3 regions of the Blautia producta genome follow, and region 2 is predicted to be linked to each of the others. Evidence: riboswitches for the same ligand, from Rfam matches in the RefSeq annotation. Region 2 holds a riboswitch; each other region holds the start of a gene.
What was found. Region 2 has a riboswitch for ZMP and ZTP ahead of BLCOC_RS23305 (formate--tetrahydrofolate ligase). Riboswitches for the same ligand answer to the same signal wherever they lie in the genome.
Positions count from the first base shown of each region.

Region 1: it holds a riboswitch for ZMP and ZTP, as region 2 does, so the genes downstream of both, pflB (formate C-acetyltransferase) here and BLCOC_RS23305 (formate--tetrahydrofolate ligase) in region 2, are expected to answer to the same signal.
Region 3: it holds a riboswitch for ZMP and ZTP, as region 2 does, so the genes downstream of both, BLCOC_RS07945 (IMP cyclohydrolase) here and BLCOC_RS23305 (formate--tetrahydrofolate ligase) in region 2, are expected to answer to the same signal.

Region 1 covers NZ_CP136422.1:2,885,800-2,893,627, forward strand. Annotated here, with positions in the region: gene BLCOC_RS12795 (HAD family hydrolase) at 1-314, shown strand, start outside; gene thiD (bifunctional hydroxymethylpyrimidine kinase/phosphomethylpyrimidine kinase) at 311-1,120, shown strand; ZMP/ZTP riboswitch at 1,266-1,345, shown strand; gene pflB (formate C-acetyltransferase) at 1,438-3,690, shown strand; gene pflA (pyruvate formate-lyase-activating protein) at 3,677-4,444, shown strand; gene BLCOC_RS12815 (putative manganese transporter) at 4,639-5,535, shown strand; gene BLCOC_RS12820 (hypothetical protein) at 5,637-6,227, opposite strand; gene BLCOC_RS12825 (cold-shock protein) at 6,703-6,903, opposite strand; gene BLCOC_RS12830 (hypothetical protein) at 7,474-7,710, shown strand.
Region 2 covers NZ_CP136422.1:5,171,635-5,179,462, forward strand. Annotated here, with positions in the region: gene BLCOC_RS23295 (S8 family peptidase) at 1-600, opposite strand, end outside; gene BLCOC_RS23300 (formate/nitrite transporter family protein) at 729-1,508, opposite strand; gene BLCOC_RS23305 (formate--tetrahydrofolate ligase) at 1,609-3,294, opposite strand; ZMP/ZTP riboswitch at 3,406-3,492, opposite strand; gene BLCOC_RS23310 (carbohydrate kinase family protein) at 3,585-4,553, opposite strand; gene dltA (D-alanine--poly(phosphoribitol) ligase subunit DltA) at 4,802-6,346, shown strand; gene dltB (D-alanyl-lipoteichoic acid biosynthesis protein DltB) at 6,343-7,515, shown strand; gene dltC (D-alanine--poly(phosphoribitol) ligase subunit DltC) at 7,564-7,794, shown strand.
Region 3 covers NZ_CP136422.1:1,810,650-1,818,477, reverse strand. Annotated here, with positions in the region: gene BLCOC_RS07960 (LacI family DNA-binding transcriptional regulator) at 1-564, opposite strand, end outside; gene BLCOC_RS07955 (NAD(P)-dependent alcohol dehydrogenase) at 967-2,016, opposite strand; gene BLCOC_RS07950 (phosphoribosylaminoimidazolecarboxamide formyltransferase) at 2,221-3,399, opposite strand; gene BLCOC_RS07945 (IMP cyclohydrolase) at 3,427-4,140, opposite strand; ZMP/ZTP riboswitch at 4,277-4,355, opposite strand; gene BLCOC_RS07940 (class I SAM-dependent rRNA methyltransferase) at 4,599-5,798, opposite strand; gene BLCOC_RS07935 (hypothetical protein) at 5,817-6,644, opposite strand; partial or broken gene BLCOC_RS27740 (helix-turn-helix domain-containing protein) at 6,674-6,745, opposite strand; gene BLCOC_RS07925 (M48 family metallopeptidase) at 6,850-7,452, opposite strand; gene BLCOC_RS07920 (methionyl aminopeptidase) at 7,446-7,828, opposite strand, start outside.

The DNA of each region.
Region 1 (7,828 bases), 2.3 Mb from region 2:
AGAGACCACTGATAGAAGCAGCGCTTAGGCATAATGGGATCAACTGGTATTTTGATGGGATACTTACCTGTACAGAAGCAGGAGCCGGCAAAAGATATCCGCGTATTTACCAGATGGCAATGAAACTTTTAGATACAAAAAAAGAAGAGACTTTGGTGGTGGAAGATGCATATTTTGCGGCAGAAACCGCGAAAAAAGCCGGATTTTTATTGGCAGTCATACGTGATTTTTATTCGGAAAAAGACAGAGATAAACTGCTTAAACTGGCAGATATTTACCTTGAAAGTTGGGAAGATTGGGAGCGGAAAACATGAAAAAAGTATTGGCGATTGCCGGTTCGGACTGCAGCGGAGGTGCTGGGATACAGGCAGATATTAAAACAATAACTGTTCATAAAATGTATGCAATGAGTGTGATCACAGCGCTGACGGCGCAGAATACAACAGGTGTATATGGAATCCGGGAAGCAGACGCAGAATTTGTGGGAGATCAGATGGACTGTATCTTCACAGACATACGTCCTGACGCAGTAAAGATCGGTATGGTACCCAATGAAAAAATCATTCGGGTGATCGCTGAAAAACTGAGGAGATATCAGGCAGAAGATGTGGTTTTAGACCCGGTGATGATATCAACAAGCGGCAGCAGACTTATGTCCGAGGATGCAGCAGAGGCATTGAAAGAGGAGCTTTTCCCTCTGGCAGCAGTGGTGACACCAAATCTTATGGAAGCGGCTGCGCTCTGTGGATTTTCTGTCTCTGTCCGGCAGGAAATGGAAGGCGCAGCAGAAAAAATAGCAAAATACGGTTCCGGTGCGGTCCTTTTAAAAGGCGGGCATCTGGCAGAAGGAGCAGATGATCTCCTGTACGAGAAGGGAAAATATACCTGGTTTTCTTCAAAGAGGATAGAAAATCCTAACACACACGGAACAGGATGTACCCTGTCCTCAGCCATTGCCTGCAGTCTTGCCGCTGGATATTCTCTGGAAAGAGGAATCAGGAATGCTAAAAAGTATCTGACCGGTGCGCTGCAGGACGGACTTGATCTGGGGCATGGCAGAGGTCCCTTGAATCATATGTACAGATTACCACCTTTTGCCAATGGTTATCCGTTTCGGTAATATGTAATTATTTCTGAGGCCATACATAGCTGCTGTTCACAGAACTGTGCTTTTTTGAGGGCTGTGAACAGTACCAATGTATACTAAAAAGAACATAAAATTCCATTCCTTTTATTGACAATCCTTAAAAAAATGCTTTATACTACAAGTGTTATATGACTGACGGAAGTGGAATGAACCACAGGGAGTATAACATTGATTTAGCCGACCGTCTGGGCAGAAGCTGTCTGGAGAGGACCGGCTTTTTTTAATGAATCCGGTCACATTACAGGACAGTTTCCGACACAATTATTGTCTTAGAAGGAGGACTTGCAAAGATGAATAACTTCAAACAATGGGATGGATTTAAAGGTAGAATCTGGAAAGAAGAAGTCAACACACGTGACTTTATCCAGCATAACTATGTACCCTATGAAGGGGATCAGGAGTTCCTGGAAGGACCTACCGAAGCCACGGAAAAACTCTGGTCTGCACTTTCAAAACTGCAGAAAGAGGAGCGTGCGAAAGGCGGCGTTCTGGATATGGATACTGAAATTGTATCCTCACTGACTTCCCATGGGCCGGGCTACATCAGTGAAGAATTAAAAGACCTGGAAAAGGTGGTAGGATTACAGACCGATAAGCCGCTGAAGAGAGCATTTATGCCTTTTGGCGGTATCAAAATGGCAGAGGATTCCTGTACATCCAATGGCTACACACCTGCTCCGGAACTTCATAAAATCTTTACAGAATATCACAAAACGCACAATCAGGGTGTTTTCGATGCCTACACACCGGAGATGAAAAAAGCCCGTCATAACAAAATTATCACAGGACTTCCGGATACCTACGGCCGTGGCCGTATTGTGGGCGATTACAGGAGAGTGGCTCTCTACGGAATTGATTTCCTGATGGAAAAGAAAAAAGAAGATTACGATAACTGCGGCTGCGGTATCATGACAGATGAGATCATTCGTCAGAGAGAAGAGATCAGCATGCAGTACAGAGCTTTGGCCGATATGAAGAAGATGGCTGAGAGCTACGGATATGATATTTCCAAACCGGCTGTGGATGCCAAGGAAGCCGTTCAGTGGCTGTATTTTGGATACCTGGCTGCTATCAAGACACAGAATGGCGCTGCCATGAGTGTTGGCCGTGTGGGAACTTTCCTGGATATTTATATTCAGAGGGATCTGGAAAACGGCACTTTGACAGAAAAAGAGGCACAGGAGCTGGTTGACCACTTTATCATGAAACTGAGAATGGTCAAATTCGCCCGTGTACCTTCTTACAATCAGTTGTTCTCCGGAGACCCGGTATGGGCTACTGTGGAGGTGGCCGGTATGGGACAGGATGGCCGTTCCATGGTGACAAAGACAGACTACAGGATTCTCCACACACTAGAGAACATGGGACCGGCTCCGGAACCGAATCTGACTGTTCTTTACTCCTCAAGGCTGCCTGAGAACTTTAAGAAATATGCTGCGTATATCTCTGTTGAGACCAGCTCCATTCAGTATGAAAATGACGATGTGATGCGCCCTGTATGGGGAGATGACTATTCCATCTGCTGCTGTGTATCAGCTACCCAGACAGGAAAAGAGATGCAGTTCTTCGGAGCACGCGCAAACCTGGCAAAATGTCTCTTATACGCAGTCAACGGCGGTATGGATGAAAAATCAAGAGTGCAGGTGGGACCTGAGTATAAACCCATTACCTCCGAGTATCTGGAGTACGATGAGCTTGTCCGTAAATATGAGATCATGATGGACTGGCTGGCAGGACTGTATGTAAATACCCTTAATCTGATACAGTACATGCACGACAAATATTACTATGAGGCTGCGGAGATGGCACTGATAGACACAGATGTCCGCAGAACTTTCGCAACAGGAATCGCAGGATTTTCCCATGTGGTGGATTCCTTGTCTGCTGTAAAATATGCCAAAGTGAAGGTTATAAGGGATGAAGAAGGCATGGCAGTGGATTTTGAGACAGAAGGTGATTTCCCGCGTTATGGAAATGACGATGACAGAGCCGATGATATTGCAGTATGGCTGCTCCACACGTTCCTGGAAAAACTGAAAAGATATCCGACTTACCGCAATTCAGAGCCTACAACCTCAATCCTGACCATTACATCCAATGTGGTTTACGGAAAAGCGACAGGTGCGCTGCCGGACGGCAGAAAAGCAGGGGAACCTCTTTCACCGGGAGCAAACCCAAGCTACGGCGCAGAGAAAAACGGTCTTCTGGCTTCCCTGAACTCCGTTGCGAAGCTTCCGTATGAGTGGGCACTTGACGGAATCTCCAATACACAGACCATTAATCCCGGTGCCATCGGACATTCCGAGGAAGAGAGAATCAACAATCTGGTGCACATCCTGGATGGATATTTTGATCAGGGTGCACATCACTTAAATGTAAATGTATTCGGCATAGAAAAGCTGGTGGATGCCATGGAACATCCGGAAAAAGAAGAGTATGCAAACTTTACCATCCGTGTATCCGGTTATGCGGTAAAATTCATTGATCTGACACGCGAGCAGCAGTTGGATGTGATCGCTCGTTCTGCACATGAGCGCATATAGTTCCAGAAAAGGCTCCATCCATTCTATAGAAAGCTTCGGCTCTGTGGACGGACCCGGTGTCCGGTTTGTGATTTTTCTGCAGGGCTGCAGAATGCGCTGCCAGTTCTGCCACAACCCTGATACCTGGAGCACCAGCTCCATGGATATGATGTCAGCCGATGAGCTTTTAAGCCAGGCTCTGCGTTATAAGGCATACTGGGGAGACAAAGGAGGAATCACCGTCAGCGGCGGTGAGCCTCTGCTCCAGATGGATTTCTTACTGGAGCTGTTTACTAAGGCAAAGGAGAATGGAGTGCATACAGTTTTGGATACTTCGGGCAATCCATTTTCCAGACATGACCCGTTTTTTCATAAATTCAACCGCCTTATGGAAGTTACAGATCTGCTGCTCCTTGATATAAAGCAGATTGACAGTAAAAAACACAAAATTCTGACAGGATGCGGAAATGAAAACATTCTTGATATGGCCAAGTATCTGGCTGAAATCAGGAAGCCTGTATGGATCCGCCACGTTCTCGTACCGGAACGGAACGATTATGACGAAGACCTTATGAAACTGGATGCATTTGTTAAAGGCCTGGGCAATGTACAGCGCTTTGAGGTGCTGCCATATCACACACTGGGAATTTTCAAATGGCAGGATATGCGTATCCCGTATCCCCTGCAGGGAATCGAACCTCCCACAAAAGAGCGGGTGGAGAACGCGAACAGACTACTTCATACAAATGAATATACAGGTTATTTGAACGCATAGACTGTGCGGCAGCAGAAATACGAAAAACTTCTGCTGCCGTTTTGCGTTTTGGACAGTCAGTGCAAATATTGCAATCCGCCGTTGAGTTTATTGCGGTTTTGTGCTATCATTAGAAACTGGCGCAGAACTTTGCAGGCGTCGGTAATTTTAAGCAGAGAAAGTAATGGGTTCTGCTGCGGAAGGGAGTTGTGTTAATGATACTTGATGTGATTTCAGATGCTTTGCTGGATACGGCGAAGCTGATCCCTTTCCTGTTCCTGACCTATCTGGTCATGGAATATCTGGAACACAAGACAAAGAATAAATCAAAACAGATCATGCAGAAGTCAGGGCATTTAGGCCCTCTTATAGGCGGCGTTGCAGGTGCGTTTCCTCAGTGCGGGTTTTCTGCCGCTGCGGCAAGCCTCTATTCCGGCGGAGTTATATCCGCGGGTACCCTGTTGGCCATTTTTCTCTCCACCTCTGATGAGATGATTCCTATCTTTATCTCCGAATCTGTAGCTTTGGGAACAATTTTGCGGATCCTGGGACTGAAAATAGTGTTGGGAGCTGTCTCTGGTTTTGTCATAGATATATTATGGCGCTTCAGCAGCAGGAAGAGAAGAGAACGGGAGGAACACAGGCATATACACAGGGAACACCATGAGAAAGATATCCACGATCTGTGTGAATCCGAACATTGCCACTGTGAGAACGGGAGCATTATCAAATCTGCTTTTCTGCACACCCTGCAGATCACCGTTTTTATATTTTTAGTATCTCTGGCTATTGGATTCTGCGTGGAGCTGGTTGGAAGTGATAATATCGGATATTTTATCAGCAGCAAGCCCTTTATCGGAGTATTTTTGGCGGCATTGGTCGGCCTTATTCCAAACTGCGCGTCCTCCGTTGTTATAACTCAGCTCTATCTCACAGGCATTCTGGGAGCCGGGCAGATGATGGCGGGACTATTGGTAGGAGCCGGTGTGGGTATCCTGGTACTTTGCAGAACCAATAAGGGAATGAAAGAAAATCTGGGACTCATTGGGATTCTTTACGGAACAGGCGTGTTCTGGGGAATTCTGATAGAAGTGTTGGGAATTGTTCTTTGATAAAAAGAATCTGGTTTGCGGACAGTGGAAAGCTGGCATTTCTGTGTGAAATGCCAGCTTTTTTGTCAGTGACAAGGCTTCTGAGAAGATGACAGTGTTCGTTATATAATCTGTATTCGGTATGCAGCGGTCTGAGGCGGTATGCTGGCTGTCTGGAAGTCTGCATGGGTGATCCTGACCATCTGCCCGGGGCGGAGCGCACGCAGGGGGATAGGGTTTCCGAAACGGTTTAATATAACGGTGTCATCTGAAATTGTATATCGTATCTGGCTGTTGATATCATCCGGATTTCCTGTGATCAGGAATCTGTTTCGAGGGTCAACGGACGCGATCCTTCCATCTGTGGTGTTGTTCTGCGGGCGTGGATTTCTTTTGACAATAATGAGAAAAGCATTTGCCTGGGGAGGTATGCTCCTGGTCATTCGGGAAGAGAATACAGCATTTATCCACATGCCTTTTCTGAGCTGACATGCGTTGATGCGCCTGCCGAACATATTCAGAATAACTGTATTTCTGCCTGTATTCAGACGTAAGGTCTGTATAGAGGTGACTTGATCAGCATCGCGAACAGCATAAGAAATCAGAATATGTCCGACAGAATTGTCATAACAAAAAACTTCTTCCACCAGGGCATTGTCAATGCGCATGATATTACCCTGCTGAATGATCGTACCACGTGGGTCATTACTCATAATATGTGTACCTGAACATTATTTGTTGGTCTTATTATATGCGGACTTTTAAAAAATGCCAGTGTATCTTTGGGTTATTGGGGGGAATAAAGAAAAATTTTGGTTTAAAGAATTGTTTAAGTGTAAGATTTTATATAAACGATCTGTATAAATGATACGTTTGAGTTTAACTGTAAATTTAGGTTGAGCCAGCAAGGAATAATAAGATAAACCCCGCCGACTTAGCTGTAATGATTAATCATAGCTCTGACTAATTAATATACAGGTTCTCAATACCTGCTTCAACGGTTCAGTACCCTCACAGTTATAAGCAAAAATCCATGCAGAATTGCTTTTGACCATGGATTTTTGCCTGGCTGATGAGCGTTTTTACTTTTCACAGGGGAGCACAGTAAATGTACAGACCTGCGGAACAGTTATTTCCTGTCACCGAGGATTACAGGTATTAAGAAAATAGTGAAATGATTATTCTGGTTTAAGCTGCACACACATTAACGGCCTGCATACCGCGGTTTCCTCTTGTTAAATCATAAGTTACGCTCTGACCGTCTTCAAGAGATTTGTAGCCGTCACAACTGATTCCTGAGAAATGTACGAATACATCAGATCCGTCTTCTCCTGTGATAAATCCAAATCCTTTTTCTGAGTTAAACCATTTTACTGTACCTTTATTCATGAAAGATACCTCCTAATTTTTATATGCATTTTACAAAACAAAAAAAGCATATAGCAGTAAATCATTAATAAAAGAATGACTTACGGATATATGCGAAATCAAGGCTTTATCAAAACACTTCCTGTATCCTATCACATGAAATTCAGAATGTCAAGAAGAAATTGAAAATTTTTGTTGTGGTAAAATTTACAATAATAAAGTAAAATCGATTATAAGGGGAAATCGGCTATAAGGGATAATTTTAACAGGAGAGGGGAATGAGCTTGTAAAATAATGAAAAAATCGTTATACTACATACTTGCAGGAGCTCTAAAATGTGAGGGTTCTCACTGTGCAGCGATGTTCTTTTAGTTAGTGAACTGTTGCGAAGTGAAATATATGGATCACAAAAGAAATTTGCTCCGGAAAATTAAAAAATAGTATTTGATTTTGCGGTATCGAAAAATTTTTTAGAACAACAAAGACTTTTGATGCTTTGGTGCCCGAAGGGAGTCCGGATTTTCTAAGACGATATGGGCAGATATAAGGGAACATATACTCGACAAATCGGAATCTCATGGAGGTCAAATCATGCAATATGCAATAGAATTATATTATGATAAAGATACTGAAAAAAAATTATTTCAGTTATCCGAAGGGATTGCAGATAAGAAAATCAGCACAAAGTTTTTGGAGTGGAAGACAAGGCCGCATCTTACTTTGGCCTGTTTCAATGATGTAGATGAGTTATTATGTATAGAAAAAATAAAAAAATTTGCAGTTTGCTACGGAACTTTTGCAGTCCTTTTTCTCAGCGGCGGATTTTAGGTAAGGAATGGAAAAACTGTCCAACAATGAATAGCAGATTTATGATATTTGGAATGTTATGCAGTTAAAGGTTGATTTCAAGTGCCAAGGTATAATTCCCTTGCTATTTGAAAATCAA
Region 2 (7,828 bases):
TCCGCTCAGATCACGGCTGGGGACCACTGCATACCGTTCCGCAGGCACGGGCATCTGAAGCGCCTCATCAATCTGCTCTTTTGTATACTCTGTTCCCATAACATAGCCCTGAGGCGGATCACCCGGCACAGTCTGATCCCACAATCTGAGGATACGGCTGCTCCCGTCTTCATTGCGGAAATCAGGATGGGCGTAGTCCACTCCCGAATCCACACAGCCCACAAGCACACCTGAGCCGAAAAGCGGCTGTCCAAGAGGCGAAAAACCGCTCTGTACCGGATTGATACAGGAGGCGGCCCGTCCCTGCTCCACTGTAAAAAACAGCCTTTTGGGCTTCTCGACGAACTCTATCTGAGGATACTCCGTAAGGCTTTGGATACGTCTTTCCGGTACAGAGAGGATGGCAAAACCACCCAGCAGCTCCACTGCCCGGATCTCCGGATCCAGTGCCCCCTGCAGGCTCCCGGAATATTTAACAATTAAATCCCATCTTCTCTCCTCCGGCTCAAAGCCCACATCTAAAACCAATGATTTTTCCCGTTCCTGCGGCGTAGCATCCAGTGCCAGGTTTAACAGATTTTCCAGCTTCTGATCCTGCATAACGACTCCCTGTTTTTTGCTGTATCTCTTCATTATATGCAAAAAAAGCAGTCAAAATCTGCTCTTTTAAACAGATATTGACTGCTTTTAAGTATCCTTCCAAACAGATATCCGCTGCCTGGATCAATTTAACCCTGCAGTGATTTTGATTTGGTCATAATATGATACGGGCCTGCCACGAAGAACACACCGCCTATCATGTTTCCAATCGTGACAAACAGCAGGTTGTAGAAGTATCCTCCTATGCTGACTGCCGCGTCACCTGCATTTAAAAGTCCCACTGCCAGAATACTCATATTGGCAATACTGTGCTCAAATCCACAGATCATGAACACAAAAATACACCAGAATACCATGATGAGCTTTCCTGACTCGGACTTCATCTTTAATGCGCACCATACAGCCAGACATACCAGGACATTACAGAAAATCCCTCTTACCAGAAGCTGTACAGGTGTCAGAGACATCTTTGTGGCGGCTATCTGTGCGAAATAAGCTCCTATATCGCCTTTCGGAACTCCGGTAAGCTGGAATCCGATAACTCCCAGCAGAGAGCCAAGAATATTTCCGATATAACATAAAACCCATGCTTTGACTGTCTTGCCCCAAGGCACACATCCACTGAAGGAAGCACTTGCAAGAACCATATTGTTGCCTGTGAACAGCTCGGCACCCGCCATAATGACAAGGCTCAGGGCTGCCGCAAAGGCAAAAGCCTGCACTGCTTTCAGCATTGGGGACCCCGCTGCGTTCAGAGGTGTTCCCAGCGTAAATGTTACAAAACTTCCAAAAGCAATGAAAAGCCCTGCCGTGATGGAGGATACCATAAATCCAAAGGTATTGTTCTCCATGAAGTTTATCTTGCCTTTTGCCGCATTACAGACTGCACTGAATTCATCAAAATACATACTTTTTCCCCCGCTTCTATAGCTAAATTATGTATACAAAATTCAGGTACGGCAAAGCCGTACCTGAACTTCTCTATATTCAGTTTTCAAAATGGATTTTTTAGAACAGACCGGAAATCTTTCCTGTCTCGTCAACATCGATCCTCTCTGCAGCCGGAACTTTAGGCAGACCTGGCATGGTCATGATTTCTCCGGTAAGAGCAACAATGAAACCTGCACCTGCGGAAATCTTCAGGTTACGAACGGTTACTTCAAAGTCTTTCGGTGCACCCAGTTTTGTCTGATCATCGGTCAGACTGTACTGTGTCTTAGCCACACAGATTGGGCAGTTTCCATATCCAAGAGCTTCCAGCTGAGCAGCCTGTTTCTGAGCGTTTGCTGTAAGAACAGCCTTCTTGCCGCCGTAGATCTTCTGAACGATCTGGTTTAACTTATCCTCAATGCTTCCTTCCAGTTCATAGGAGAATGTAAAGTCATTGGGTTCTTCCACAAGACGTATAACTTCCTTAGCCAGTGCAGCACCGCCTTCGCCGCCTTTTGCCCAAACCTCGGAAAGTGCAACATTTACGCCCAGTTCTTTACATTTAGCTTCTACCAGGTCAAGCTCTGCCTTGGTATCTGTCGGGAATGCGTTGATAGCAACAACACACGGAAGCTTGTATACATTTGTGATATTGCTTACATGTTTCAGTAAGTTCGGGAGACCTTTCTCCAGAGCTTCCAGGTTCTCGTTATTTAAATCTGCTTTCGGTACGCCGCCGTTGTATTTCAGGGCACGTACAGTAGCTACGATAACAACTGCGCTCGGTGTCAGGCCTGCCATACGACACTTGATATCCAGGAATTTCTCTGCACCTAAGTCAGCACCGAATCCTGCTTCTGTGATAGCGTAATCGCCTAATTTCAGCGCCATCTTAGTAGCGATCACAGAGTTACATCCATGAGCGATATTAGCGAATGGTCCACCGTGTACGATTGCAGGTACATGCTCCAGAGTCTGAACCAGGTTTGGTTTCAGTGCATCTTTCAGCAGTGCACACATAGCGCCTTCTGCATGTAAGTCATGTGCTGTGATCGGTTTCTGCTCGGAAACCTTGCCATATGTATAACCAACGATGATTCTTCCCAGTCTCTCCTTCAGGTCTGTAATGTCTTTTGCCAGACACAGAACAGCCATGATTTCAGAAGCAACTGTGATATCGTATCCGTCTTCTCTCGGACAGCCGTTTGTCTTTCCGCCCAGACCATCAACTACGAAACGAAGCTGGCGGTCATTCATGTCCACACATCTTCTCCAGGTAATTTTTCTTGGGTCAATATTCAGGTCGTTGCCCTGATAAATATGATTATCCAGCATTGCTGCCAGCAGGTTATTTGCTGCGCCGATCGCGTGGAAGTCACCTGTAAAATGCAGGTTGATGTCTTCCATGGGAACTACCTGTGCATAACCGCCGCCTGCTGCGCCGCCCTTTACACCGAATACCGGTCCCAGGGATGGCTCACGGAGCGCTACCATTACATTTTTTCCTAATTTCTGAAGGCCATCAGCCAGACCTACGGTTGTGGTGGTCTTTCCTTCTCCGGCAGGAGTCGGGTTGATTGCTGTAACCAGAACCAGTTTTCCATTTGGCTTATCAGATTCTTTTAACAGATTGTAGTCAATTTTAGCTTTGTACTTACCGTACTGCTCCAGATATTTGTCATCAATACCTGCTTTTTCTGCAATCTTTGTAATTGGCTCCATTGTGCACTCCTGTGCGATTTCGATGTCTGATTTGAATCCCATGTTAATACCCTCCTTTTCATGGCAATAGTTTTGTTTCTGCATGTATACTGCCACTGTCTATGTATGAACCCTTTGAAAAAAAAGGGCAACATTTGTCAATTACACAATTACAAACGTTGCCCAGACGGTCGGCTCTCACTTACATTTTGACTTCACTGTGGTGCTCCACATTGTAATCCGTCAGAAATCAAAACTATTATTTTGTTATGTCTATAATTTATCACAAATTCCGATTACTGTCAATGCTGTATCATATTAAAAATTCACAACAATATTTCGACAATTTTACTCTATTTTCCGGCGATAAATGATAATACTTCTTCTTTTTTGGGCATAACACGGAGTGCGCCCTTCTTTGTAGTAATAAGAGAGGAGGCACCGTTGGAGAATTCCAGCATTTCATAGAGCTGTTCCTCTGAAAGGCCTTCAATTCCGTGCTCCAGCACATAATTCAGCGCACATGCGCCAAAGGTATCACCTGCTCCTGTAGTCTCGATGGTATTTTCCTGTAAGAACGGCGCATGGAACACTTCTCTGCCCTCGTGGAAGGCAATGCTTCCCTCTTTTCCCATGGTCACGTTCATGAGCTTCAGATCAGGATACTGGGACAGCAGTATATGGGCGCCTTCCTTCACATCCTTTGTGCCGGTCATGAATTCCAGCTCTTCCTCAGAGATTTTCAGCAGATCACATTTTGACAGACCATATGTGATCTGTTCTTTTGCCAGTTCCATGCTGCTCCACAGAGGCGGGCGCAGATTCGGGTCAAAGGAGATCAGAAGCCCTGCTTCTCTTGCAATATCAATAGCTTTGGCAGTTGCTCTGCGCACACCCTCGTGGGTCATGGACAGGGTGCCAAAATGGAATGCCTTTGCTGATCTTATGTATTCTTCGTCGATCTGGTCTACACTCAGCATCATATCCGCACCGGGATTTCTGTAAAACGCGAAGTCCCTGTCCCCATCCTCAAAGGTATGGACAAAGGCCAGCGTTGTATGGACTTCCTGGTCTTCATACAGATGGCTGGTGTCAATCCCCAGACTGTTCAGTGTGTTTCTCAGGGATGTACCAAACTGGTCCTTACCCACAACACCCAGAAAAGACGTCTTTTTCCCAAGGTTGTTCAGCATGGCCAGCACATTACAAGGGGCGCCGCCCGGATTTGCCTCAAAGATAGGGTTTCCCTGTCCGCTCACTCCGTTCTCTGTAAAATCGATCAAAAGCTCGCCCAGGGCGATAACATCAAAATTCTTGTTCATTTATATTCTCCTTGTCCGTTTTATTCTACTGTGAATTATATTCGTTTTGCCTGCTTTACGCAAGTACCGCGGCATAATTATTCATAAAAAATACATTAGATATAGAATTATTCGTGATCTTATGGCCGGTATTCTTAATGAATCGAAAGGTTTTCTTTAGAATTTCTTATAAATTGAGCCTGCAATTTCTTTTAAATTATATGGTGTAATGAGAACGTAAGAATAATGTCGAAATTGAGGTGATTTCCATGAATATATTAAACCAAATATCCGAGTATGCCTCCATCTGCCCGGAAAGAACAGCCATCTGCTGTGACGGCCTGTCTGTTACTTACGGGGAGCTGGAGTTATATTCCGGGCGTCTGGCCCGTTATCTTGGGCAGCAGTGCGGGCAGGACCACTCCCCCATAGCTGTATACGGTCATAAGCACCCCCTGATGCTTGTATCTTTTCTGGCATGTGTCAAATCAGGCAGGGCATACTGCCCCATTGACACCTCTGTGCCGGATTCCCGGGTGGAAATGATCTTAGACGCCCTTGACTCACCAATCCTTTTGACCCTCTCTCCTCTGCACGGAGACTGTAAAAATAAACGTCCCCTTTCCCTCCAGGAAATTGACAGGATCATACATACCGATTTTCCCTCTATGGACATCCGCATGGAAGAAACCAGGCCAGAGCCTATTTTAGGGGAGGATATTTTTTACATCATATTTACTTCGGGAAGCACCGGCACCCCAAAAGGAGTCACGATCACGGAACAAAATCTGAGCAATTTCCTGGATTGGTCCATTACTCTGGGGACACCCACCAACGCCAAAAAGGGGAAGGTATTTCTGAATCAGGCTCCTTTTTCTTTTGATCTGTCCGTCCTGGATCTGTATACATGTCTGGCTGTGGGCGGAACGCTTTGGTGCCTGACAAATGATGTGCAGAAGGATTACCGGAAACTGCTGGATTCCCTGAAAAGATCCGGGGCCTCCATTATGGTTTCCACACCGTCCTTTGCAGACATGTGCCTGTCAGACCCCGGATTTACACAGACGTCCCTGCCGGAACTGGGCCTGTTCCTGTTCTGCGGAGAAACCCTGACAAACCGGACAGCCGTTAAGCTTATGGAGCGTTTTCCCTCTGCCAGGATCATGAACACCTATGGTCCCACCGAATCCACAGTGGCTGTCACCCAGGTAGAGATAACGCCTAAACTGGCTGCCTGTACTTCCCCTCTGCCTGTAGGCAGGCCAAAGCCTGGCACTGCGTTGCAGATCTGCAGTCCTTCGGGCAGCATACTCCCCGAAGGCGAAAAGGGTGAGATCATTATCCTGGGGGACACGGTAAGTCCCGGTTACTATCAGAACCCTTCACAGACACAAAAGCATTTTTTCACATATACAGAGGAGAAAACTGCGGTACAGGGCTACCGCACAGGTGATAAAGGGTATATGAAAGACGGGATGCTCTATTACTGCGGACGCATAGATCTGCAGATTAAGCTGCACGGATACAGAATTGAGCTGGAGGATATTGAAAATAATCTTATCCGCCTTCCACAGATAGAAAAAGCAGCGGTACTCCCCAATATGAGAGACGGGCGTATCAAAAGCATCAGTGCCTATCTGGTCTGCCCCGGCATGACGGCGCCGGAACGCACTTACGCGGAATCCCTAAAAGAGAAACTGCGCGCATTCCTTCCGGAATACATGATACCTAAAAAACTCATATTCATGGACAGACTTCCCATGACCGGAAATGGCAAGGTTGACAGAAAAGCCCTGGGGAGCACAGTTCTTTGAGTTTTTATGAAGGGCTTTCCTTTTTTATCTGTCTCTTTCTCTTCCTGATCCCCGCCGTCATTCTGGGCATCATGGAAAAAAGAATGGGGCATTATACCCTGGCAGTCTCCCTGGTCTTCATTGTCCTGGTCTTCGGCCACAGCCCCCGGCAGTTCCTCTATCTCCTCTTATTTTACGGATGGTCCTACCTGGTTGTGCGGGGATACGCTGCTGTCCGGGGCAAATACGGAAGAAACGAAAAACAGTATTACCTGTTCCTGGCTGCCATGCTGCTGCCTCTTATATTATGTAAATTATCGCCCTTATTTCACATGAACATTTTTGGATTTACCGGCATTTCCTATATGAGTTTCCGCAGCATTCAGATGGTCATAGAGATTTACGACGGGATCATTGAAGAGGTTCCCCTTCTGGAATTTTCGGGATTTCTTCTTTTCTTTCCCTCCATCAGCTCCGGGCCTATTGACAGAAGCCGCCGCTTTCATGATGACTGGGAGCGCATCATACCAAGAGCCAATTACCTGGAAATGCTGGCAGAAGGAATTTTCAAACTTCTTCTGGGCCTGGTCTACAAGCTGGCGTTGGGCACCCAGCTCTACACACTGCTCACCATATGTGAACAGTCCATGGGCCAGCGCGGTGCCCCCTGGTACTTTGCCGCCGGATATGCCTGGCTGTACGGCTTCTATTTGTTCTTTGATTTTGCAGGATATTCCCTTATGGCTGTGGGAACCGCTTATATCCTGGGTGTAAGACTTCCCGACAACTTCCGTGCTCCATTCAGAAGTCTGGACATAAAAGAGTTCTGGGACCGCTGGCACATAACCCTGTCCCACTGGTTCCGTGATTTCCTCTTCACCCGTTTCATTATGAAATGTACAAAGAAGAAATGGTTTTCCAGCCGCCTGAACAGGGCCTGCGCCGGATTCATTGTGAATATGGGTGTTATGGGTCTATGGCACGGTGTCACCCCTTCCTACATACTCTACGGACTCTATCACGGCATCCTGCTTTCAGTCACAGAGGTATACCAGAAAAAATCAGCCTTCTACAAAAAACACAAAAACCAGAAACTATACAAGGCGGCCTCCTGGCTGCTTACCATAAACCTGGTGATATTGGGCTTCTTTATCTTCTCCGGAAAATTCCTGGAGCTGTTAGCTGCCTGATCTCACATATTATTCTATTGCCTCATTATTATATTAGGAGAAAACAAAATGGAAGAAAAAATTTTAGATTTATTAGCAGATATCTGTGAAGATGACATTGTGAAAGAGGATATAAAGACCGAACTTTTCCAGTCCGGACTTCTGGACTCCCTGGGATTTGCCGAGTTCCTGGCCGGCCTTGAGGAAGAGTGCGGGATTGTCATTGCGCCCTCAGAAGTCACCAGAGAAGAAATGGACACACCTGAAAAAATCCTGACCCTTGTAAGGTCTAAAGTCTGATCCAAGATCCCCTCCAGGAAAGGAAGGCACAGGA
Region 3 (7,828 bases), 2.7 Mb from region 2:
CTGAAATCCTGAGCTGAGGCTGTGAGAATAATCTGATAATATGAGTATTTGCTTATGGTTCAGATCAAGCAGATACTTCATACCTTCATACGCAGCCGACATATCGTTGATATGTACCATCTCGCATCTGCTGTCAAAAGACGCACCACCCAGCATTACCACCTTGATATTTTTTGCCTGTATATATCTGAGCATATCTCGGTCTATATCCTCATCCAGATAAATAACACCTCTTACATACAATTCTTTAAAAAATAACTTGTAACCGTCATCACCGACAACCGTTGGGAGAATTACCAGTTTATACTTATATTTTGGCATCTGCTCTATGATTTCCCGTAATACCTCACTGAAATACCCCAGACGCAAATGCGGAACCAGAACAATGATCACTCCCTGCTCACTTCTCTTCTTGGTATTCGGAGTATAATGAAGCTCACGCGCTGCTTCCTCAATTTTTTTTGCAAGTTCATCTCCCACAACATTACTCCCTGAAAAATATCGTGAAACAGTCGCCGGAGAAACCTGTGCTTTTTTCGCAACATCTCGTATTGTTGCTGCCATCTTATCAGTCCCCTCCCACTTTTTAGTCAATTTAAACTATTTTTTTAACTTATCAGCTGTTTTATGGTCAATTTAACAATAAATCTCATACTCAAAAAAGTCAACGCAGTTTCATGTGTTTCATATTTGTTTCATCGTTTTCCTGCTTTTCTCATAGAAACACTCCGCAGCTGCAGAAAATTTTACTTTCGCCATATGGCCGCTCCCTATATCATTACCATAATTTACCATTCCCCCATAAATGCAAAAAAGACAATCAAATGCTCTTACTCGAGCATTTGATCATCTTTTTTATCATAACATCTTTGCTCATCAGGCAGGAAGCCATATAAACAAAGATGTTATGAGTTATGAAATTTCTGCAGCGCTGCCATCTAAAAGCAGTCGACTTGAAACCGGCGTTTATTCATGGATCTTAATAACCGCCTTCACAATATCCGCCTTGTTATTCATAGAGAACTCCATAGCCTTATCCGCCTCATCCAGCGGGAATTCATCCGTCACGATTCCCTTCAGATTGATCTTGCCGTCCGCAACTGCCTGGATGGCCATAGGATAGATATGGCGATAACGGAACACCGTCTTGAATGTCAGTTCCTTGTCAAGAGCGATGCTCATAGGCAGAGTTACCTCTCCTGTTCTGCTGTATCCTACAAATACGATGGTGGAGCCTTTTCTGGCCATGAGAATTGCCTGTCTGGAGGTCACTTCTGCCCCTGCAGTCTCGATCACCAGATCTGTTCCTCTGCCGCCGGTCAGCTCTTTTACTTTGGCTACCACGTCCTCTTTCATGCCGTTGATAACACCTGTGGCACCCAGCTCCATAGCTTTTTCCAGACGTTTGTCCATCACGTCCACAACGTAAACTTCACTGACACCTCTGGCTTTTAATGCCATCATGGAAACCAGGCCGATACAGCCTGCGCCCATAACAACTGCCTTCTGTCCCAAATGTGCATCTCCCTGGATCGCGGCGTGGAATCCAACTGCCAGAGGCTCGATCAGAGCGCCCTCCAGAGTGCTTACATTGTCCGGCAGCTTGAAGCAGAGATTTGCCTCATGTGCCACGTACTCCTGGAACACACCGTCAACCGGCGGAGTCGCGAAGAACACCACATCCGGGCAGAGATTATACTTGCCTTCCTTGCAGAATTCACACTGTCCACAGGTCTTTCCCGGCTCCAGAGCCACGCGGTCTCCTACCTGCAGATGCTTAACATCCTTACCCACTTCCACTACAACACCGCCCGGTTCATGGCCCAGTACAAAAGGCGGTTTTACCACGTAATCTCCGATAGCTCCCGTCTCATAATAGTGCAGGTCAGAACCGCAGATTCCCACATAATCCAGCTTTACCAAAACCTCGTCATCCTTTGGCTGCGGGATGGGTCTTTCTTCAAAATCCATCTTCTGGATATCCGTCATTATTGCTACTTTCATCATGCCTTCCATCTCTTGTTTTCCTCCTCTTATGAATGTGCATTATGTGACTTCATTATAAGCCAGAAACACATATATCACAAGTGAAATTCATGTCTTTTTACTACAAAATTCTTTGAATTTTATATCTCATATTCGTCCTTGACTAAAAAAAGAGGCAGGGATAAAACCGGAAATCCCGGTCTTATCTCTGCCCCAAAGCGGAGGCGAAATAAATTAGTGATGGAACAGACGAATGCCTGTAAATGCCATCGCCATGTTGTACTTATTGCAGCACTCAATGACTGCATCATCGCGTACGGAACCACCCGGCTCTGCGATGTATTTTACGCCGCTCTTGTAAGCGCGCTCGATATTGTCTGAGAACGGGAAGAAGGCATCAGAGCCTAAGGTGACATCTGTCAGTTTGTCCAGCCATGCGCGTTTTTCCTCACGTGTGAACACTTCCGGTTTCTCTTTGAAAATTTTTTCCCATGCTCCGTCAGCCAGAACATCCATATATTCCTCACCGATGTAGACATCAATGGCATTGTCTCTGTCAGCGCGGCGGATACCGTCGATAAACGGCAGATCCAGTACCTTCGGGCACTGTCTCAGCCACCAGTTGTCAGCTTTCTGACCTGCCAGACGGGTACAGTGTACACGTGACTGCTGGCCTGCACCGATACCGATCGCCTGTCCGTCTTTTACGAAACAGACTGAGTTTGACTGTGTATATTTCAGTGTGATCAGAGAAATTTTTAAATCCATCAATGCGTTTGCCGGAATCTCTTTATTCTCTGTCACAACATTGGAAAGCAGTTCATCGTCAATAGAAAGCTCCTGTCTTCCCTGCTCAAATGTGATGCCGAATACCTCTTTATGCTCCAACGGAGCCGGCTGATAATCCGGATCGATCTTGATCACATTGTAGTTGCCGTTTTTCTTCTGTTTCAGGATTTCCAGTGCCTCATCTGTATATCCGGGAGCGATAACACCGTCGGAAACCTCTCTCTTGATCAGCATCGCTGTATCTTTATCACATACATCAGACAGGGAAATAAAATCACCGAAAGAAGACATTCTGTCAGCGCCCCTTGCCCTGGCATAGGCACATGCCAATGGTGATAATTCACCCATATCATCTACCCAGTAAATCTTTTTCAGTACATCTGACATGGGAAGTCCAACTGCAGCACCTGCCGGTGACACATGTTTAAAGGATGTGGCGGCCGGAAGTCCTGTGGCCTTTTTCAGCTCTTTCACAAGCTGCCAGCCATTAAAAGCATCCAGGAAATTAATATATCCCGGCTTGCCGCTCAGAACTTCAATAGGAAGCTCGCTGCCGTCAGCCACATAGATTCTGGAAGGTTTCTGGTTCGGATTACATCCGTACTTTAACGCTAATTCTTTCATTTTCCCATTCTCCTTTATGCTTTTCAATTATTTATTTTTATTTACGATCCTTGTCTCATACTTACCGGTTGCAATATCAATAAAACGGACAAACAGAGACACTTTGTTGTCTTCATTCAGGCTCTCCCAAACATTCTCAGCAAATGCATCAATATCATTGGGAATTCCCACCAGCTTTGGTTCTCCTTCAAAGCTTGGCAGCGGATTGCCGTCATGCATATAAGTGTGTATAAAATGTCCCTCCCCGGCTGCCGGGTTCTCATAAGTAAATGTATAACGGCAGCAGCTCTCGGGATTGCCGTTATTACTCTTCAAAATGGACATAGCATAATGGTATATGCCGGCTTCCACCTGCATAATACCAGAAATCCTTGGTGTGTAATTGGGGCCGTCCGGCTCAAATTCACGCGTTCTCAGGGACTGCTCAAAAGTGATGCCCTTTTCCATTCCTTCATAGACAGTATCTGTCTGGTCACCGTTGGTCACGATCGTCTTATTGCCGATCACACGCACCGGTGCATATATGATCAAACTGGGATCAGTCAGCTTAGACGGGTCAAATGCCTGGGTGCGGATACCCTCTCCCTCTTCCACGAACACACGGTTCCTGCTGTTCTCACTTCTGCCCATGATAAAATATGCAGTAACTGCCTTTGTTCCATCCTCAGACTTACCAATAACAATTCCCCTGCCAGGGTACGCATTTTCTCTCAATTCATTTTCAAGTGATAACATTTTCATGAATTCCTTCTCCTTCTCATTTTGACCATGATCATCAGCTGCCAATCCATCGGCAACTTTACCGTAATAAATGTAACGTAACTGTTCACTACCTTCGCAATTACAATAAAACAACAAAAAAAGCCCACACTCTGAACATACTTGCCCAGACGGTCGGCTTCCTACGCTTATACTCCCTGTGGTTCATTCCACTTCCGTCAGTCATATAAGCAATTTAAACATTATCATGTAATCTTTCTCTTGTCAACGCTTTTTTGACATTTTTCATCAAAAAATAAATTGCAAAAAAATCACCGGCTTATTCATACGGCCCTAGTAACGTCTCTTGAGTATTTTAAACTAAGCATCAGAACCGACGGCAGACTTCAGAAACAGCATAATAAATCAGCCCTCCAGGTGTCCGCCGCGGTGATCAGTCTGACACTACAAGATCACAGCACCGGCATAATCGGTGTTGTTCACCCTTCACATACCTGAAAAATGTAAAACTTCAAATAATAAGATTCCTCTGCCGCCCAAAGAATGGGATGATCTGCTGCCTGTGTCCGATATTCCACCTGCCGCAGTCTCTTGTGCACATTCCTGGCCGCCTGCCCAATGGTCTGAGTAAACATCTCATAGGACATAAAATGTGAGCAGGAACAAGTGGCCAAAAATCCTCCGTCCTTCACCAGCTTCATAGCCCGCAGATTGATCTCCCGATAGCCCTTCACTGCGTTCTTAACAGAATTCCGGGATTTGGTAAATGCCGGCGGATCAAGTATCACAACATCGAACTTCTCCCCCTCTTCTTCCAGTCTGGGAAGCAGTTCAAACACATCTTCACACACGAATTTCACAGTACCTGACAGGCCGTTCAGCTTGGCATTTTCCCTAGCCTGCTCCACCGCAAGCTGGGAAGCGTCCACGCCCAGCACACTCTTTGCTCCCGCGACCCCCGCGTTCAGCGCAAATGATCCTGTATGTGTAAAACAATCCAGTACCTTTGCATCCCTGCATAATTTCTGGATGGCCAGCCTGTTATATTTCTGGTCCAGGAAAAATCCGGTCTTCTGGCCGTCCTCCACATCTACCAGATATCTCACTCCATTTTCACAGATCTCCACCTTGGTATCGAAAGGCTCCCCAATAAACCCTTTAAAAGGCTCCATGCCTTCCTGCCTTCTCACCTTGGCATCGCTCCGCTCGTAAACACCGCGTATCATCACACCGTCCTGTGCCATCTCTTCCTTCAAAAGCTCCAGAATCTTCATTTTCATCCTGTCAATTCCAAGAGCCAGTGACTGCACGACTAAAACATCGGAAAATTTGTCCACAACAAGTCCCGGCAGAAAGTCTGCCTCACCGAAGATCACACGGCAGCTGCTGGTGTCCACTGTCTTTTTCCTGTACTCCCAGGCATCTCTGACCCGTTTTCTCAGAAACCCCTCATCAATCTCCTGCTCTGACTTTCTTGTCATCATACGGATCCTGATCTTGGAGTTGGTATTGATAAACCCTCTTCCCAGGGGATATCCGTCAAAATCGTGGACCATCACCATATCTCCGTTCTCAAAGCTTCCCAGGATACTGGCCACTTCATTGTCATATATCCAGGGGCCTCCAGCTTTCAGGGAACGGCCCTCTCCTTTTTTCAGTGTCGCAATTGCCAGACTCATGTGTCTTCCTCCATTTTTCTATTTTTTCTGTCCCAGCAAAATATAAGCGATTCCGCAGAACAGCCCTCCTACCGGGAATAATACCCAACTGATCTGCCAGGCATTCTGTAAAAAACTCCAGAGCAGATAAACCGCTGTTGTCACGATTATGATACAGGCAGACCATTTTGCTGCCAACGGCATATGGCTTTCCTCGTCCAGTATACGCTGCTGCTCCGGGGTCAGACGCTCACGGTACAGCGGATCATGCTCTTTGTTGTACTCCTCTATATTATACTTGCTTTTTTCCATGCCGGAGTGGACCAGAAGCATCACACCCGCGCTGATAAGCAGGAGCATTAAGAAGCTGTAGAAAGCAGATGCCTCCACTCCCGCAGGGGCGGGCAGGAACTTCTGCAGTTCATCCACTACTATGCTCATCAGAACGATTCCGATCCCCGCCGCTATCTTAATGGGAAAACTGCGGTCAAATGACTCCTTCTCCTCCTCTGTGTAAAAGGGCAGTATATAAGGATGTCTTTTTGTAAAATCACTGTGCCGGATTCCCGCCACTACAAAAGTCAAAACCGCCACAATGAGAAACGGGAACATGACAATATCCTGCAGCGCTTTCCAAAGTCCATTCATTCCTTCCAGGAGAGTGGAAAAAGCTCCTCCTAGAATCAGAATTCCCACACCGGCTGTGACAGCCTTTCCAAATCTTTTCATATGTTCTTCATATTGGGCGGAATCCTCCACAACTTCTGCCTGGGCGTCTTTGCGCAGCAGAGTGTCCATACTGCAGGAAAACATATCACAGAGCTGCATGATCTTTTCCATCTCCGGATAGGATGGCCTGCCTCCCATTTAGAAATCGTCTGTCTGGACACCTCCATCCTCTCCGCAAGCTGTTCCTGTGTGATTTCCTCCCGCTTCCTGTAATACTGTAAATTTTCTCCAAAGCTCATAATGATTTCCTCCATTTCTCATATCTGATCTTGGAATCATTATAGAATTGCATCCATGTAAACTCTACCAATTTCCTGTTGCTTTTGAGGAAATCCATGTAAACTTACGGTTGCACCCCGCTGTTTAAGCGGGTTTTCACATTTTTCCACTGGGGATAGAACGCATCCATATATCCATAAAAAATTTTGTTGTGTCCTCTCTCCAAAAGATGGACCAATTCATGGGTAACCACATATTCCAGACATTCCCTGGGGTATTCACCCAGCCAGACATTAAGCCATATCCTCTTTTTTTCCACATTGCAGGTTCCCCATCTTGTCTTCATATCCCGCAGACGCCACTCCTCTGCATGGACGCCGGTCTTCTGTTCACATTCCTGTATGACCTGGGGAAGGATTTTTTCCAGACGCTTTCTACACTCCTGCTTTTTCTCCTCACGCTCCCCGCCTTTATATAGCTCCCAGGGGGGCTGGCTCTGCCCCGTTCCCTGCCGCTTTTCTTCTATCCAATCCATTCTCTCCAGGATAAATCTTCTGATATCCCGCTCCGGCATTCTAAGAGGTGCGGATACCCGGACGCTTCCGTCCCCGCCCACACGCAGATACATGTTGCGGATCGCTTTTTTGGTCACCTGGATATCAAGGCCGTTCTCCGTCAGATAATACGTCTTTGTCATCTTTGTCCGTTTTCCGGAAGTCTTTACCACGCCAGGACCTCCGGTCCGTTCTCTGTCACCAGCACCATGATTTCCCACTGAGCAGAGGGCAGCCCGTCTTCTGTATAGACCGTCCAGCCGTCATCCTCGTCAATGAAGATTTCACTTGCCCCCATATTCACCATTGGCTCTATGGTAAACATCAGTCCCGGCGCCATCACCATTCCTGTTCCGGCTCTGCCAATATACCCCACCCAGGGATCTTCATGGAACTCCAGGCCAATACCGTGGCCTCCGATCTCCTTCACCACACTGTATCCGTTTTTCTGCGCATGCTCATGGACTGCCTGACTCATATCACCCAAAAATCCCCAGGGCTTTACCTGTTCCAGACCTTTCTCCACACATTCCTTTGTAACTTGCACAA